DNA from 3 places in the Arthrobacter sp. TMT4-20 genome. Region 2 is predicted to be linked to each of the others. Evidence: riboswitches for the same ligand, from Rfam matches in the RefSeq annotation. Region 2 holds a riboswitch; each other region holds the start of a gene.
The links. Region 2 has a riboswitch for cyclic di-AMP ahead of ACX80Z_RS10800 (LysM peptidoglycan-binding domain-containing protein). Riboswitches for the same ligand answer to the same signal wherever they lie in the genome.
Positions count from the first base shown of each region.

Region 1: another riboswitch for cyclic di-AMP. It lies ahead of ACX80Z_RS13560 (C40 family peptidase); the one in region 2 lies ahead of ACX80Z_RS10800 (LysM peptidoglycan-binding domain-containing protein).
Region 3: another riboswitch for cyclic di-AMP. It lies ahead of ACX80Z_RS14190 (M23 family metallopeptidase); the one in region 2 lies ahead of ACX80Z_RS10800 (LysM peptidoglycan-binding domain-containing protein).

Region 1 is NZ_JBTNDW010000015.1:10,763-16,346, forward strand. It holds gene ACX80Z_RS13555 (NAD-dependent epimerase/dehydratase family protein) at 1-437, shown strand, start outside; gene ACX80Z_RS13560 (C40 family peptidase) at 664-1,542, opposite strand; cyclic di-AMP (ydaO/yuaA leader) riboswitch at 1,546-1,722, opposite strand; gene ACX80Z_RS13565 (hypothetical protein) at 1,897-2,145, shown strand; gene mutM (bifunctional DNA-formamidopyrimidine glycosylase/DNA-(apurinic or apyrimidinic site) lyase) at 2,805-3,803, opposite strand; gene rnc (ribonuclease III) at 3,812-4,600, opposite strand; gene rpmF (50S ribosomal protein L32) at 4,664-4,867, opposite strand; gene ACX80Z_RS13585 (YceD family protein) at 4,870-5,436, opposite strand.
Region 2 is NZ_JBTNDW010000010.1:761-6,344, forward strand. It holds gene ACX80Z_RS10780 (GntR family transcriptional regulator) at 1-358, shown strand, start outside; gene ACX80Z_RS10785 (hypothetical protein) at 370-867, opposite strand; gene ACX80Z_RS10790 (cytochrome c biogenesis CcdA family protein) at 864-1,742, opposite strand; gene ACX80Z_RS10795 (DsbA family protein) at 1,742-2,482, opposite strand; gene ACX80Z_RS10800 (LysM peptidoglycan-binding domain-containing protein) at 2,644-3,543, opposite strand; cyclic di-AMP (ydaO/yuaA leader) riboswitch at 3,546-3,724, opposite strand; gene ACX80Z_RS10805 (VIT1/CCC1 transporter family protein) at 3,867-4,595, opposite strand; gene ACX80Z_RS10810 (universal stress protein) at 4,852-5,283, shown strand; gene ACX80Z_RS10815 (isopenicillin N synthase family dioxygenase) at 5,456-5,584, shown strand, end outside.
Region 3 is NZ_JBTNDW010000017.1:23,509-29,092, reverse strand. It holds gene ACX80Z_RS14210 (DUF3027 domain-containing protein) at 1-36, shown strand, start outside; gene ACX80Z_RS14205 (MFS transporter) at 85-1,362, shown strand; gene serC (phosphoserine transaminase) at 1,410-2,537, opposite strand; gene ACX80Z_RS14195 (metal-dependent transcriptional regulator) at 2,786-3,493, shown strand; cyclic di-AMP (ydaO/yuaA leader) riboswitch at 3,632-3,805, shown strand; gene ACX80Z_RS14190 (M23 family metallopeptidase) at 3,808-4,608, shown strand; cyclic di-AMP (ydaO/yuaA leader) riboswitch at 4,734-4,897, shown strand; gene ACX80Z_RS14185 (NlpC/P60 family protein) at 4,903-5,584, shown strand, end outside.

The sequences.
Region 1 (5,584 bases), on a different contig from region 2:
TGCCGTTCCTTGACGCCGGCACCGCCCTGGTCGACACCACCTACGTGGATAACGCGGCCGCAGCGATCGGCGCAGCCTTGAGCGGCATGGATCGGTTGGCTGGGCAAGCTGTGGTGGTCACCAATGGTGAGCCCCGCCCGATCGGTGAATTGATCGCCGGAATCTGCCGGGCCGGAGGGGTTCAGCCGCCGCGGTGGGCCGTTCCTGGCGGTGTGGCACGGGTCGCGGGATCCCTGGTGGAATTCCTCTGGCAGCGCGGCGGGATCGAGAGTGAACCGCCGATGACCCGTTTCCTTGCGGAGCAACTATCGACTGCACACTGGTTTGATCAGCGCAGGACCCGCGAGTTGCTCGATTGGACGCCTACGGTGTCAGTGGATGAAGGTCTGGCCCGCCTGGCACAGCATTACCAGGGGAACCAGGCTTCCCTCTCCTAGCGATCCATCGGAGCGTGGAGACGTCCCTGACTGTCAGTTCGTCCCCAGGTGAGCTGGCTCGGTGGTGCCACGCAGTTTTCCGTTGCCGTGTCCTGACCCGTCGGTTGCCTCGGTGTCATCGGCTTGCCTTATCGGGGACCAAAGCGTCCGGAAAGCACGAATGCGCCACCGGATTTCTCCGATGACGCATTCGGGTGCTGACAACCGTACCGCTGACGCGGAGGGTTTAGAGGGTGTAGTACCCAACCAGTGGCATGGCGCTGACCGCGTGGACCAGGGTGCCCTGGCTCGGGTTCAGTGCGCTGACCATCTGGCCGCCACCAATGTAGATGCCGACGTGTCCGCCGCCGTTCTGGATGACAAGGTCGCCGGGCTGAGGGTTGCTGGTGGGGGTCAGCGCGCCCATCTGTGCCTGGCTGGTGCGGGGCAGGTCGATGCCGTGCTGAGCGTAGACCCACTGCACGAAGCCCGAGCAGTCCCAGCCGCCTGGCGAGGTGCCGCCGTAGACGTAGGGGGAGCCAACGAGGCCCTGTGCTGTTCCGGCGATCCCTGCGCTGGAAACCTGTCCGCCGGTGGATGCTGCTCCCATTGGCTGGATGGTCTCGGAAGCGGTGGTGATGCCCAGGGTGCTGGTTTCGGCAGGCGCCGGAGCGGCTGCTGGTGCAGCAACTGGGGCGGGAGCGGCAGTTGCTGCTGGTGCTGATACCTGAGTGGCCTGGCCGGCGTTGCCGGACAGTGAGATGACGTCACCTGGGTAGATGATCGAATCCCAGCCGAGACCGTTCGAGGCGAAGATGGCCTCGATGCTGACGCCGTAGGTGCTGGCGATGCTGCCCAGAGTATCTCCGGACTGAACGGTGTGAGTGGTGGAGCTGGCGGCGGTCGTCTGGGCAACTGGTGCGGAGACGGCGGCCGGGGCGCTGACGTTGACTTCGCCTGCAGCGTTGGCTGGAAGTCCGGCGCTGAACATCAGACCTGATGCGGCGACGACTACAGCTGCTGGACGACCGATGGCGCCAGCGTGAGAGCTAACTGCCTTGGAAACGGTCTGCATGGCGCTTGGTGGGGTTGCACGGTGGCGCGCGATATAACGGTTCTTGGACATGATGTTGCCTCTCCCAATGCCTGCGAAGTTAGCTGTCGGATTCGGATGGGAGCCACCCGGGCGCTGTGCGCCTTCACCCCTAGGTCGTCTGGCGACGACCACTACTACTGGTTCCCCCGCTTCTGCCTGATGTGTGCGAACGGACCTTACGACGGCGGCAGAATTAGGCAATCTGTCGAAAGGACGCTGAGTTGAACGGAACCCGACGTGCGATCTACTGTACATTTCCTGGTCCGGGTTTGTCACATTTAGGTTACGGCAGCAGTATGCTGTTGGATGTCCTAGGTCGGGGCGCGGGTCCGACCGTGGAGGGCTGAGGCAATTCAACACGACCTGCAGGAATTCCGCCGGGGCGTGAACGAGCATCGAATAGGTGACACGGAGAATCCGTGCTCGACCGGTGGTGAGCAGGTTCCATCGGCGGCGGTCTTCAGCGAATTCGGCGGGACCACTGTGATGGTTGCATCCGTCGGCTTCGATGCCCAGCGGTCCTTCGACGAACAGATCAAGCCGTCCCACACCCTTGATGTACACCTGTGTTTGGACGCTGAGTCCTGCGCGGCGCAGGTGGTAGCGGGCTGCGGTTTCGATGATGGATTGTGAATGGGGATCGATCATTCGCAGCACTGCCCTTTCTCGGGCATCTCGTTTTCCAGCCAAGGCAGCGAGCAGTTCGCGGGGCGTCACATGTTTCAGTACCACCGCCGATTCCAGGATGCAGAGCGCGTCAAGCTCTGGCAGACATCTGACACTTTGTACGCAGATCTCCAGGATGCTGAGGGGACCTTGCGCCCGATGGACTTTGAACCCTTCCCTCAGCCGCCGGCTGTGGGTGACGCTCACATGGAGCCACGATGGTGGACGCAGCACCCAGAGGTTTGGTTGCGTTGCGGCACTGATGCAGGCCAGTTCAGCTTTGGCACACGTTGCAGTGAGCAGACTCCCAGTGATGCCGGGTAGCGCAAAGACTCCTGGCCCTGGGTTTACCACCTCACCCTTTGCGAGGGCCGCGCGGAGGTGAACGGATCCCAGACCGGCGCGGGTGGGTTCCCTACGGCGTGCCACGCCGCCTGGTTCTTGCAGTGTCTTGACTGTGTCCATGCCCAATGGTTGCCCTCTTTGGGGGTGTCAGTGCGGCGTCACCCGTTCTATGTGGGTAAGTCTCCTTGGTGGAGCGGGAGTGGGACTGGGGCTAGTGGGCAACGTGTCACGGGTGAGCTGCGAGGGAGTGCTGAGCCAAGGATCCCGGCTGCAGAGATGTGCTACCAGCGGCCGTTGCGGGGCTTCGGCTGACACCGCGGGCAACTGAACGACGAACGGTTCATAAACATCTCGCGGCGGATCAGCGAAAGGCTGTCAACGAGCGGGTCGGCGGCGCAGCGGGTACAGGGTTCGCCCTCGCGGCCATAGGCGTTGAGGGAACGTTCAAAGTAACCGGAGCTGCCATTGACATTCACATAGAGCGAGTCAAAGCTGGTGCCGCCAGCGTCGAGCGCCCGCAGCATCACATCACGGCAGGCATCAATCAGCCGTAGGGCGTCGGCCCGGCGCATGACATCCGTGGGGCGGGCATAGTGGACTTTGGCTGCCCACAGCGCTTCGTCGGCGTAGATGTTGCCGATTCCCGATACCAGTCCTTGATCCAGTAGCGCCCGTTTAATTCCGGTCCTGCGTCGCCGGAGCTTTGCGAAGAAGTCATCGAAGGAGAACGCCGGATCCAGCGGATCGCGGGCTATATGGGAGGCCTCAACCGGGATCAGCGGCAGTGGACTCTCCCCCAGCCCACCCGGATAGCCGTCTGTGGTCGACACCATCGACGTCACAAAGAGGCCGCCGAAAATGCGCTGATCAACAAACCGAAGCTCCTGCGGCAGGGGTCCGGCATCAGGATCGTCGACAGCCGACAGGGTGAGCCTGACCCGCAAGTGCTTTTCCTCGGGCAAGCCTGCGTCTTTGACCAGCAGTTGTCCGCTCATGCCCAGGTGAGCCATCAGGGCCACTGGCGCGACACCACTCGTGCCACCACTCGTGGCAGTCCCACCAGCCTCGGCCGGAGGTGCCAACGGCATCCACAGGAACTTTCCCCGCCGCACCACGTCCAACACCCGGGCCCCCACCAAATCGCCGGCGAAGTCTTCGGCGCCCAGCCCGTGACGGCGGATGGAGCGGACGTCGAGGATGTCGACGTCGTCAATGGTTCGTCCTAACACCCAGCGGGCGAGGCCGCGACGCACCACCTCAACCTCGGGAAGTTCAGGCATGGTACGGCTTAGGCTGACTCGGCCGGACCGGGGGCGGCAGTCACGTCAGCAGCATTAGCAGGGCCAGTGCCATTGGTAGGGGTCGACACCGAGTAAGCGGCCGATTTGGGTTCGTGGGCGAGGTGCCGGAGCATCTTCCACGACGCGGCGGCTGCCTCCTGCTCGGCTTCCTTCTTGGAGGGGCCCGACCCGGAGCCATACGGCAGTCCGCCGACGATGAGGAGGGCTTCGAAGGTGCGTGCGTGGTCGGGGCCGGAGCCGGTGACCTTGTAGTCAATGGCGCCGAGCCGGCGTGCTGCGGCGATTTCCTGGATGCTGGTTTTCCAGTCGGTGCCGGCGCCCATCGCTGCAGCGCTGCCAAGCAGCGGCGCGACAAGCCGCATCACCATGGCCCGAGCCACTTCAATACCGTTGTCCAGGTAGGTAGCGCCAATAATGGCTTCCATCGTGTCAGCGAGGATCGAGGCCTTGTTCTTGCCGTTGGTCAGCTTCTCCCCCTGGCCCAGGAGCACATACTCGCCGAGGTCCAGTTCGCGGGCAATCCCGGCCAGGGCGCGGGTGCTGACGACGGCGGAGCGTCGCTTGGCGAGATCGCCCTCTGACAGGTCGGGGTTATCCCGGTACAGCGCATCGGTGACCGCAAGTCCCAGCACCGAGTCGCCCAGGAACTCCAGGCGCTCGTTGGTGGGAATGCCCCCGTGCTCGTAGGCGAACGAGCGGTGTGTCAGGGCAAGACGAAGCGTCCCGGCGTCTATAGAGACACCGAGACGCTTCAAAAGGTCTTCAGTATTAGCCACGTCTACTTACGCATTCGCATAAGAACGCTGCGGGTCCCCCGTTGCCGGGGTACGCAGCGGTCGTTAGACGTCGGCTACTTTGCGTCCCTTGTACTCAAGGAACAGTGCAGTGCCGGCGGAGTCGGTTACTACCTTGGCCTGGTGAGCCAGGCTGTAGGTAACGCGGCCGTTCTCCACGGTCTTCACCAGTTTGGGCGCAGTTGCCTTCCACTGGGACCGACGTGCACGGGTATTCGAGCGGGACATTTTCCGCTTAGGAACAGCCACGACTAACTCTCTTCTCTCTCGACAGACTCTGTACTTGCTGCCGCGTCGCTTGACGCTGCAGTGCCAGTCAACCCGGAAAGGGCGGACCAGCGGGGATCCAAAATTTCGTGCTGATGATCGGGGTCATCTGCAAGGCGTGCTCCACATTCAGAACACAGACCCTCGCAGTCCTCCCGGCACACCGGCTGGAACGGCAGCGACGTTACCACTGCGTCCCGAAGCACCGGCTCAAGATCAATTGAATCCCGATCTACCCGGTGCTCTTCAACAGGTTCTTCTCCCTCGGACAACTCGACGTCGTCGTAGTAGAAAAGCTCCTGCACATCGATGCTGCTGCTGTACCTGATGGGATCCAGGCACCGGCCGCATTCGCCCACGATCTCGACGTCTGCGGTACCTGATACCAAAATGCCTTCATGTACTGCCTCAAGTCTCAGATCCAGTTCCACGGGGGAACCTTCCTGAACACCGATGAGAACCACACCGAAATCCTTTGGTGCGGGTACATGTTCTTCGATTGTTCGCATGCTGCCCGGGCTGCGCCCGAGGTCCTTGACGTTGAAAATCAAAGGCGAACTGAGATCGCTTTTAATGGGAACTCCTGTAGAACATATGACCGACGTATCATCTTAGCCTGATAAGCCCGCCCGGCTCAAACCAGAACCTGCGGACCCGGTATGCGGCTATTGCCGACGACGACGGCGAGTGCCGCTCATG
Region 2 (5,584 bases):
TCTCACTCGGGTGCGCTTTGCCGACGAGGAGCCAATTGCGCTGGACGAAGTGTGGATGCCTGCAGATATTGCGGGAGGTTTAGTGGATTCAGATTTCACCAGGAACTCCTTGTATGGGGAGCTCGAAAAGCATTGCGGAATGGTCCTCAACGGCGGAACTGAGCAACTCTCGGCTGTCCTGGCCGCTCCGGAGCACTCGAGGCTTCTGCAATGTGCCGCCGGTTCGCCACTTCTACTGATCGAGCGAACTGGGTGTCATCGGGCGCAATACGTCGAGTTCCGACGAACCTATGTTGTGGGTGACCGGGTGGAGATTGCGACCAACTTCGGGTGTAAAGCGGATCCGCCGACGTCCTGAACAAACGGCCGTTATACCGACTTCGCTGGGACTGGGCAACGATCCTCATACGTGGCGCGCCGGTAGAAGGCCCAGGAGAGTAGGCCGATAGCGAGAACCGCGAGGACGGGTTGAATGGGCTCGAAGTACTGCATCGCTCCCGAGGTTCCCAGAGCGAGCAAGACGATCTTGTTGCACACGGGGCAGCCGACGGCAAAGAAAGTCACGATCGCCCCCGCGATGCCCGAACGGGTCCGCGGAGATTCCACAATCCGATCCTGGGCGATATAGGTACCGAGGACCAGGCCGCTTAGCGCCGAGGAGATGATCAGCGCTGGCACCGACCACCAGGTGGGGGGAACTTCACGGCTGAATAATGGCGTGTCGATGAGATCGGTCGGAATGGCTACGAGCAGGAAGGTCGCCACCGCACCGAATAACACGGCGATCCACCGGCGTAAGGGCCACCGAAGAAGAGCGTTGAGCAGAGTGGGTCGCTGGGTCGTGGGGTTCTCGGTGCGGGGAGTCATGGAGCTTCCTTTGACACTTGATCCGAAGACGCTTCTGGTGATGCGGGGTCATTCGGGGGTGCTGATGACCTGTGGCTGCGCCGGCGTAAGTAGATGGCGCCGGTTGCGGTGAGGAGCATGAGAATTAACAGCATGACAGCTACGTCGGGGATTGAGTCCGCGAAGGTACGTACCGCGTTCTCGAGGGCGAACTGGTCGGTAACGGAAAGGATCCCACCCAGACTCGCTGTTCCGTCTGTGGCGATGAGGAAGATTCCGATGCCGATTGAAAGGGAGCCAGAGATCACCATAATCCAGGTGTTGGACCACCGTCCGATGGTTACAGGGCGGGGACGAAGCCACCGACGTCCGGAAACACCGAGGCGGTCCCACAGCGCAGCGAGGAAGAACAGCGGGACTGCCATTCCCAGTGCATAGATGGCGAGCAGAATTCCGCCGTAGACGGCGTTGCTGCCAGCTGCGGCGACGGTAAGAATTGACCCAAGGATGGGTCCGGTGCAGGCTCCTGCGACCCCGTACGCCAATCCGAGGACGAAGACGGAACTGCCGGAACCGACAGTCGCGGACCGGGTGCGGATGAATGCCGGTAGGCGGACACCGAGGATCTGAATGAGACCCAAAACGATCATGAGGGCGGCTGCGAGCCCGATGAGAATGTGTCTGTCAGTGGTGACGAGGGACCCCAGGGTGCCAGCGAAGACCCCCAGGGGTACGAGGGTGCACAACAATCCTGCGTAGAAGAGCATGGTCCGGCCGACCAGTTGCCGTTTTGTGCTGAAGGCATACGCGAAGAATGCTGGCAGCAACAATGCTGAGCACGGACTGAGGAGGGTGAGGAGACCACCGAGGAACGCCCCGCTGTACCCGATTAGCATTACTGGAGACTGGTTTCTGCCAGCACAGTCTCAATGGCTTGTTCAAATACTTCTACCGGTTGGGCGCCCGAGATGGGGATGTCGTTCACCAGAAACAAGGGTGTTCCGGTAGCTCCCAGGGCTGCGGCTTCCTCAGCGTCGGTTTGAACAGCCTGATTGAGCTCCTCCGAGTCCAGATCCGCTGTGAACGCCGTGATGTCGGCTACCCCAACTTCTTCTGCGATGCGGATCAGCTCCTCGCGCGGGAGGCTGATGTGTCCGCGGTCGGGGGCCGCAGCGAAGACGGCTTTATTGAACTCCCAGAACCTATCCTGTTCCCCTGCTGCCCGGCCGGCAACTGCAGCATCAAGAGACTCAGTTCCGAAAACAGGTAAATCTCGCCACTCAATCCTTAGTTCTCCGCTAGCAACATACTGCTCGACCAACGCCGGCAATGTCTCGCGAGAGAAAACCCCGCAGAACGGGCATCTGTAATCGGCGTATTCGACCAGAACAACGGGGGCGTCGACCTCACCCATTGCTAACGGGTCGTCGGCGATGCGCCGGGATAAATCGAACTTCTCTTCCTCCCGGCCGCCGGATTCCTCTGCGACGTCTGTTCCTGATCCATCAGAAGCGGGTGAGGAGGCTCGCTGGGAAGCGATCAAGCCAATAATCAGGATGAGCGCGGCGACAAGCAGGGCAGCAATGAGGGTGGCCGATCGAACACCCGCGGTTCGTTGATCAGATTCTTGTGGCATTCATTACTCCTGGCGTCGTGCGCCCCATGGGAAGGCACAAGGGGACGGAAAAGGGGGATTCACCCGGACACCAGATCCCTGTTTGTCGGATCTGGTGTCCGGGCGCGTCCGAGAAACACCGCTGTCAGCGAGGTCAGAGCCCCACCAGCGGCGTTGGATAACTAGATGTTGACCCGGTAATAGACAGGACCGGAACCCACATTGACGGATTCCTCAACGGTCTGGTTACCGTTCCAGCCGCTGTGGATGGCTCGTCCGTCGCCGAGGTAGACGGCGTTGTGTGAAAAGCCCATCCCGCCGTCGGCGTAGTAGACGAAGTCGCCGGGCTGGGGATCTGATACCGGAGTAGCGAAGGCCATCAAGGACTCAGGGGACTCGTCTCCCACCCCCATCACCCCGGCGGCTCGCAATGCCCCTTCGCCCAGGACGGTGCAGTCCTGAATAGCGCCCAACTGCGTGTTGGCGAAGGCAAGAATACGGCTGTTGGCAGTACCGCTCTGGGGAGCGTCCGAGGAATCCCAGATATTTCCTGACTCGCTGCTCACCCGGTTACTCAGGGGACTGATCGATGCACTTTGTGTACTCACGCTAAAGTCGGAAACCGCTGATGACGAGGCTGCGGAGCCAGAGGCAACCGGTGCAGCAGTCACGGCATTCGACTCCTCGGACAGCACGATGGTGTTTCCCGGGTAGATGATTGACGTGACGGTGAGCTGGTTTAGGCTCAGCAGCTTGTGCAACGCCACACCTGTCTGAACGCTGATAGCGCCCAGCGAATCACCTGACTTCACGGTGTACGCAGTGCCTTGATTGGTGGGGCTCGCCTCCACTTCGACTGTTGAAGCAGCCGATGAGAACGATGAAACGGTGTGATCCTGCGCCGGGTGGGCGATCGCCGAAGCGTGGGCGGGGCTTGCTCCCGCCGCAAGCATTCCGGAAGCAACCACAAGCGCGGCGATCTTGGGTCCCCCCTGAGGCAGGACGGCTTGCCTGCTGAGGAGAAGAATCGAACGGCTTTTCGTATCGGCGCGATGTCGGGCGCGCACAGTATTTGATGACATGAATAATCTCTCCCTATACCTACGAGGTGAGCTGTCGGATTCGGATGGGAGACACCCGGCCGCACGAGGACAAACGCCCCGCCCGGCTTCACCCCAAGGGTTCCTAAAGAACCCACCTATGGTTTCCCCGCCCCAGCCTTCCTATCTAAAGGACCAAGGCCTTTGGCTGGGTTCGGTAAAAGGCCTCGATAAGCCCCACCTTCAGTGGGGCACTGTATTAAACCTACTCGGAAAAACTAAATGTACAAACATTTACACTGACGGCGCCTCCCTGGTTGGCAACCTCAATGAAGAGAGAGCGATTCCCAGGCATCAGTGGAGCGTCAGACCACTCCCGTGGTGCCCAGGAGTGACCCGATAAGGAAAGTGGCTGCCAATGCCAGCGCGCCGCCAAGAACGATCCTTACGGTCGGGCGCGTCGCCGGGTTGCCGCCAATCCGTGCGCTGCCGTAGCCGGTTACGGCGAGGGCAATCAGGACTGCGACGAAGGTCGCGAGGACACGAGTTTCCTCTGGAAACAGAAGAATCGTCAGCAGGGGGAGGATCGCGCCAAGGGTGAAGGCCAGCGCAGATGCGGCCGCAGCAGCTAGCGGGCTCGCCACGGCGTCCTCGCGCAATCCGAGTTCAGCTTCGAGATGGGCCCCCAGGGCATCGTGTTTGGTGAGTTCCACTGCCACCTGATGGGCTGTGTCCCGGCTAAGCCCCTTCGATTCGTAGATTCCGGCCAGCTCCGCAAGTTCCGCTTCAGGCTCGGTTTCAAGCTCAAGGCGTTCCTTGGCGATGAGGGCCTGCTGGCTGTCTTTCTGACTACTCACGGACACATACTCTCCGAGGGCCATGGATATCGCGCCGCCGACAAGACCGGCAATGCCAGCGGCAAGAATCACGGGGGTTGCCGTTGTCGCTCCCGCAACTCCGACGACGAGGGCAGCGACCGAGACAATCCCATCATTGGCTCCAAGCACACCCGCTCGAAGCCAATTGAGCCTGCCATGGATGGTGTTGTCATGGGGTTCGTCACTATGCGTGCCTGGTACGGGAGAACTAGTCATTCCCGTAATCTAGGCCTCCACGAGCCAGTACACCAGTAAGGATCGACTCTCCTGTCGGGATTCCGATTCGGGTGACCTCGACGGAATTCGCTGTGATTCACTGCGGCGCTGAAAGGGGCTTGCAATAGTCACCGCGCCGGCCGTTTTGTTCCGGGCGCCGGCGAAGAGGCATGGGATTCTTTGACCGAGTAAGGTAAGCGAACCAAGTAGGCACCACATACCGCAATTGCGGTTCGAAGTTCGAGGAGGAAACGTCATGACCGGAAGTGTGATTGTTGGTGTGGATGGAAGCGAGACCGCGTACAAGGCAGCCTCGCGCGCCGCGACTCTTGCCGAAGGCCTCGATGCAGAACTTGTGGTGGTCAGCGCGCACATTACGGGTAACACGGAAGTTGTCCATATCGGCAACGACACTTGGATACTGGATGATGCTGAGCAGGCTCTCAAGTTGGCCGAGCAGGTTGCAGTGAAACTGCGAGAACAACACCCTTCCGTGAAGGTGCGCCCCGCTGCGGGGCGGGGCAAGCCGCAGGATGTCCTCATCGAGGAAGCCGAGCGTGTCGGTGCCCAATTGCTGGTGGTAGGTAACGTGGGAATGAAGGGGCTTCGACGGGTTCTGGGAAGCGTTGCGTGGAGTGTCGTACATAACGCACCCTGTGACGTGCTCGTCGTGAAGACCGCCTCCTGATTTCACTGCAGCTCCCAAGCTGCGGCCTGGGCTGAAACGAGGACTGCGCGCGGCGACAAAGTCAGATCGACATACTTCGCAACGGGATCGTTCGTCTCTTCGGCTTGAGTCGTAACATTGAAGCGGATACGGACTTCGGTTTCCGAAACGCGTTGTAAAGGACTATAAGAACTTGTCACTCGAATCACTGCCCGTCCTGGATTACTCTCAGCTGAACGCAGGGCCCGAGGAGGCATCGGACTTCCGGGACGATCTGCGCAATGCGATGCACGAGGTCGGATTCCTGTACCTGGCAGGTCAT
Region 3 (5,584 bases), on a different contig from region 2:
GAATCAGTTTCCCCTGACGCTGCTGGAGGAGAATAACCAGTTGACTCACGGTAGTTGCGGACGAGGCCGAGCGGAACTCACCTGATGGGGATGTTCCGCTCGCTGCATATCCATAACTACCGGGTCTGGTTTTTCGGAGCACTGGTCTCCAACATCGGCACCTGGATGCAACGCACCGCCCAGGACTGGCTGGTGTATGACATCCTCACCGATCAGGATGCAGCAGCCATGGGCATTGTCATGGCGCTCCAGCTCGGCCCCCAACTGCTCGTCGCCCCCTGGGCAGGTCTGATCGCAGACTCGGTGGACCGGCGGAAACTACTGATTATCACCCAGCTCTCGATGGCGGCACTCGGCGTCGGACTCGGGCTGATGGTGGTGCTCGGGGTGGCCGAACTCTGGCATGTGTACGCCTTTGCCCTCGCCCTCGGATTCGTCTCCGCGGTCGACGCGCCAGCACGGCAGACCTTCGTCTCCGAATTGGTCAGGGACGACTATCTCCCCAACGCAGTCGCTTTGAATAGCGCCTCTTTCAACGGTGCGCGGATGGTTGGCCCAGCGGTGGCGGGTCTGCTCACCGTGGCGGTGGGCCCCGGCTGGGTATTCATGATCAACGCGCTCACGTTCGGCGCCATGATCTTTGTGCTGATGACCATCAGACGGTCCGAGTTGCGAGTCCTGGAGAAGTCTCCGCCGGGCAAGGGCCGGATTCGGGAGGGCTTCAGATATGTGCGTAACCGGCCCGACCTGATGATGGTGATGCTCGCGATCTTCATCGTCGGCACCTTCGGACTCAACTTTGCCGTCTACATCGCGGCGATGGCACGCACCGAGTTCAACAGTGGCGCCGGAGTGTTCGGCGTGCTGTCATCGGTGATGGCCGTCGGCTCGGTAGCGGGCGCTCTGCTCTCGGCCCGCCGCAGCAAACCGAGGCTACGGTTCATTTACGGGGCGGCAGCAGCTTTCGGGGTCGCCTGTGCCGCAGCAGCGCTGGCGCCCACGGTCTGGCTGTTCGGTCTCACCCTGATCCCGGTGGGCCTGTTCGCGCTGACACTCATGACCAGTGCCAATGCGTACGTCCAGACCACCACCGAGCAGGTGATGCGCGGCAGGGTCATGGCGCTGTATTTCGCCATTTTCCTCGGCGGCACACCGCTCGGCGCACCAATCGTCGGCCTGGTCTCCAACACTTTTGGTCCACGGTGGAGCCTCGCCGTCGCCGCAGCGGCCGGCATCATTGCGGCGCTGGCGGGAATGATCTGGGCCTGGCGGGCCCACCATCTACGGCTTCGCTACGATCCGGCCCCGCGGCGTCGGCTGCGGATTGAAACTGACTTCGGCAAACCTCTCACCGATCCCTAAGATCCGGTCCAGCCACAGGCTTTTGGGATCTTAGGGGCGGCGGAGGGCTAGCGTCCGCCGATCACGAAGTCGATGCAGGCCAGCAGGGCTGAAATATCGTCCGGTTCAATCGAGACGAACGTCGCGATGCGCAGCTGGTTCCGGCCCAGCTTCCGGTACGGCTCGACGTCGACAATGCCGTTGGCGCGCAACACCTTCGCGAGTGACGCAGCGTCAACGGAGTCGTCGAAGTCGATGGTCGTAATGACATTGGAGCGGTCCTCGGCGCGGGTGACGAAGGGGGTGGCGACGTCGGACGCTTCCGCCCACTGGTAGACCCGCCCCGCGGACTCCGCGGTGCGGGCCGCAGCGAACTCGAGACCGCCGCTCTGGTTCAACCATTCGACCTGGGCGTTGAGAGTCACCAGGGTGGCCAGGGACGGGGTGTTGTAGGTCTGGTTGAGTAAAGAGTTGTCGATGGCCGTCTGGAGGTTCAGGAAATCAGGGATCCAGCGGTCGGTCGCCGCGATCCGGGCTGCGCGCTCCAGCGCGGCCGGCGAGAACAGGCCAAGCCACAGGCCGCCGTCGGACGCGAAGTTTTTCTGGGGAGCGAAATAGTAGACATCGGACCCACTGACATCCACGTCCAGACCGCCGGCGGCCGACGTCGCGTCGATGAGGACCAAGGCATCCGGTGCGGCGCCGTCGACCCGGTGCACCGGTGCTGCCACACCGGTGGAGGTCTCGTTCTGCGGCCAGGCGTAGACGTCCACGCCTGTTTCCGCTTCAGGGGTGGGGCGCGTCCCCGGGGCCGAGGTGATCACCGAGGATGCCTGGAGGAAGGGCGCCTTGTTGGTGGCGGAAGCGAACTTCGCCCCGAATTCCCCGAACGACAGGTGCTGGGCCTTGTCCTGCACCAGCCCGAAGGATGCCACATCCCAGAACGCTGTTGACCCACCAACGCCCAGCACCACCTCGTAGCCGGCCGGCGCGTTGAACAGCTGGCTCAGGCCTTCCCGGACCGAACCGACAAGGTTGCGCACCGGCGCCTGACGGTGGGACGTGCCAAGCAGGGTCCGTCCGGCCTGCGCGAGGGCCTCCATCTGCTCGTCGCGCACCTTCGACGGGCCTGCTCCGAAACGCCCGTCGGCGGGAAGGAGGCCAGCGGGGATCAATTGGTCCGGGGAAATGCTCATGGTCTCTCCAAGGGGGTAAGCGTGCGACACAAGACGGGATACATTCTGCCGCACTACCCGGCCCCGGCGGCATTTGTGAACATGCCCCGACCGGGCACCCGGTTGCCGCTGATTGCCGCGGCCTCCGGTAAATGGGTTAACCTTGGTGAGCGTAGAACTTGTGTTCGGCGCTGGCGATATGTGCCGCGCTCCCACCGCGAAAGCTGCCCGCTGTTCCATCCCGCACCAGTGCCTAGGAGCTGAACCGCATGACGGACCTCATCGATACCACTGAGATGTATCTGCGGACCATCCTGGAACTGGAGGAGGAAAACATTGTTGCCCTCCGCGCCCGGATCGCTGAACGGCTCCGTCATTCCGGTCCCACCGTCTCCCAGACCATCGGCCGGATGGAGCGCGACGGGCTGGTGATCGTCTCGGGCGATCGCCACCTCGAATTCACTGACCTTGGCCGCCGTCGCGCCATCGGGGTGATGCGCAAGCACCGCCTCGCCGAACGTCTCCTCTCCGACGTGATTGGCCTGGATTGGGCTTATGTCCACGAAGAGGCCTGCCGCTGGGAGCACGTGATGAGCGAGCGGGTTGAACAGCGGTTGTACGAGCTGCTGGGAAAGCCCACCGAGTCTCCATACGGCAACCCTATTCCGGGGCTTGAGGCCCTGGGCGGCCCGCCAACCCAAGGCTTCACCGACGGTGTCCGCAGCCTCCTGTCGGTGATCGGCGCCAATCCTCAGGGGTCAGTGATTACCCTTATCCGGTTGGCCGAGCCCATTCAGGTGGACCCGGAACTGCTCTCCCAACTCGATGAGGGTGGGTTGCGGCCCGGAACGGTCATCGGCGTGCAGGCGGCCGGCGACTATGTGTCGGTCAGGGTCGAGGGTATCGAGGGCGCGCTGGAGCTCCCGCCGGAGGTCGCCGCACACGTGTTCGTGTCGGTCGCCGGGCCGGCTCTCTAAACCTCCACGGCACAATATTGCCGCAAATTATCCACAGGAAAAGATAACGAACGTATCTCTTTTGCTTATGGTCGTGGATGATGGAAAGCTGACGTTGATACATCAGCGTTATCTAAACCGCACGCCTAACCCTGTCAGCGGATTTGGATGCTGAGACCCGTGACAGGGGCGGAGGACCCATCAGACGGCGGCTGATAAGCCGCCTTGGGGTGAAGTCCGGACGCGGTGCTGCTTCGGCGGACCGGTCAGGGCCGAGTTTCTTCCCGAACTCGAATCCGACAGCTAACTTCGCAGGCATATACGAAAGGGACCCTTTGTCGAAGCACCATGCTTCGGGACGCCGCCGTGCCGGCGCCCCAGTACCTGCCGTGCGTCCTCGGGACGCGCAACGACTCGAACGACGACGACGAGCAACCCGGGTCAGGGGCGACTTTTCGCTCACCGGGATGAGCCAAAAATTCGCCATCGCCGCCGCCGCGTCCGGGCTGGTGCTGACCGTTACGCTACCCACCACCGCGGGGACGGCCCCGCAGGACGACAATGCGGCCGCCGTAACCGTTGCGCCCACCGTGCAGGCGACTGTTGCGCCCCGGGAAATCAGCGTTCCCGACGCGGCGCTGGTCGACTTCAGCCGCACCGCATTGCAGAGCACCTTCGACGCAGACGCCAAGCTCAGCGAGATCATGACCGCTGCAGACTCAGCGGCTGTACCTGCAGCGGCCCGCGGCTCCCTGTCAGCTCCCATGGACAAGCTGATTGTCACGTCCCCGTTCGGTTACCGGGTCAGCCCGATTACCGGCCTGGGTGGGGAACTCCACTCAGGTCAGGACTTCAGCAGCTCGTGCGGCACTGAAGTGTTCGCGGCAGCGTCCGGCACTGTCACCTTTGCCAGCTGGCACCCCTATGGCGGTGGAAACCGCGTGGTCATCGATCACGGCAACGGGCTCGAATCCACGTACAACCATCTCTCGTCCAGCAATGTCCAGGAGGGGCAGTCAGTGGACCGCGGTGAGGTCGTCGCCCAGAGCGGTAGTACCGGTGCATCCACCGGCTGCCACCTGCATTTTGAAGTGATGGTTGACGGTCAGGCCGTGGACCCCATGGGCTGGCTGTAACCAAGGACACACCGTTTCGTGACCGGAATGTGACATTGCGGTCAATCTCATGTACCGTCGATCTCGTGCCAAATTCTAATAGGTTTGGCACCCTCGAGCAGATCGCCTAGCTCTGCCACTGCCTGAGGTTCCGTTCGCACAATTCGCATGGCAGAGGCGGGGGAACCAATTAGTGGATTTCGCAAGAAATCCTTGGGGTTAAGTCGTCTGATTCCACTGGGAATCAGAGGGCCGGGTGACTCCCATCCGAATCCGACAGCTCACCTCGCAGGCAATTGGGAGAGGCAATCGAACGTGTCAACTAGCTCTTCTCTGGGCCGCCACAGGGCCGCCCGTACGCACACCAGCCCCCTGACAGCCATCTCAAGCGCCGTCTCCTCGAACGCTGGTTCCGTCGGCCGCCAGGCAGCAGTCATCGTCGCAGCGTCAGGGCTCGTCCTGACCGCCGGACTGCCAGCCCACGGGTTCGGTGAGTCCGAGCGTGTCGTTCAGCTCTCCACCCCCCTGATCTCGATTGCTGCTACGGCTGACGCCGTAAGCGCTCCCGCCACCGCCGAGATCACCTTCGAGCGTGCAGCCGTGTCGGCGACGCCCGCCGCCGTAGCTGCTCCAGTCGTCGAGGTGCAGGCCGACGTCATCGAGCCAATAACACCCGCCGCTGAGCCGGTAGCCGAAATGGTGGCAGAGCCCGCCGTGCAGGAAGCAGCGCCAGTCGAGGCAGCGCCAGTTGAGGCGCCCGCAGCAGAAGCAGTAGTCGCACCAGCTGCGCCAGCCCAGACGCCCGCAGCCGAAAAGCCAGCCCCCAAGGCTGCCCCTTCCGGTAACATCGCCGCTGGTCTGGTCGGATCCGCCTACTCCCAGATCGGTGTCGGGCAGGACTGCACCGCCATGGTTGAGAAGGCACTTCGCTCCGTCGGCAAGTCCGTTGGCGACATTGCGCCTGGCGATTTCTTCGCCTTCGGATCAGTTGTTGGCT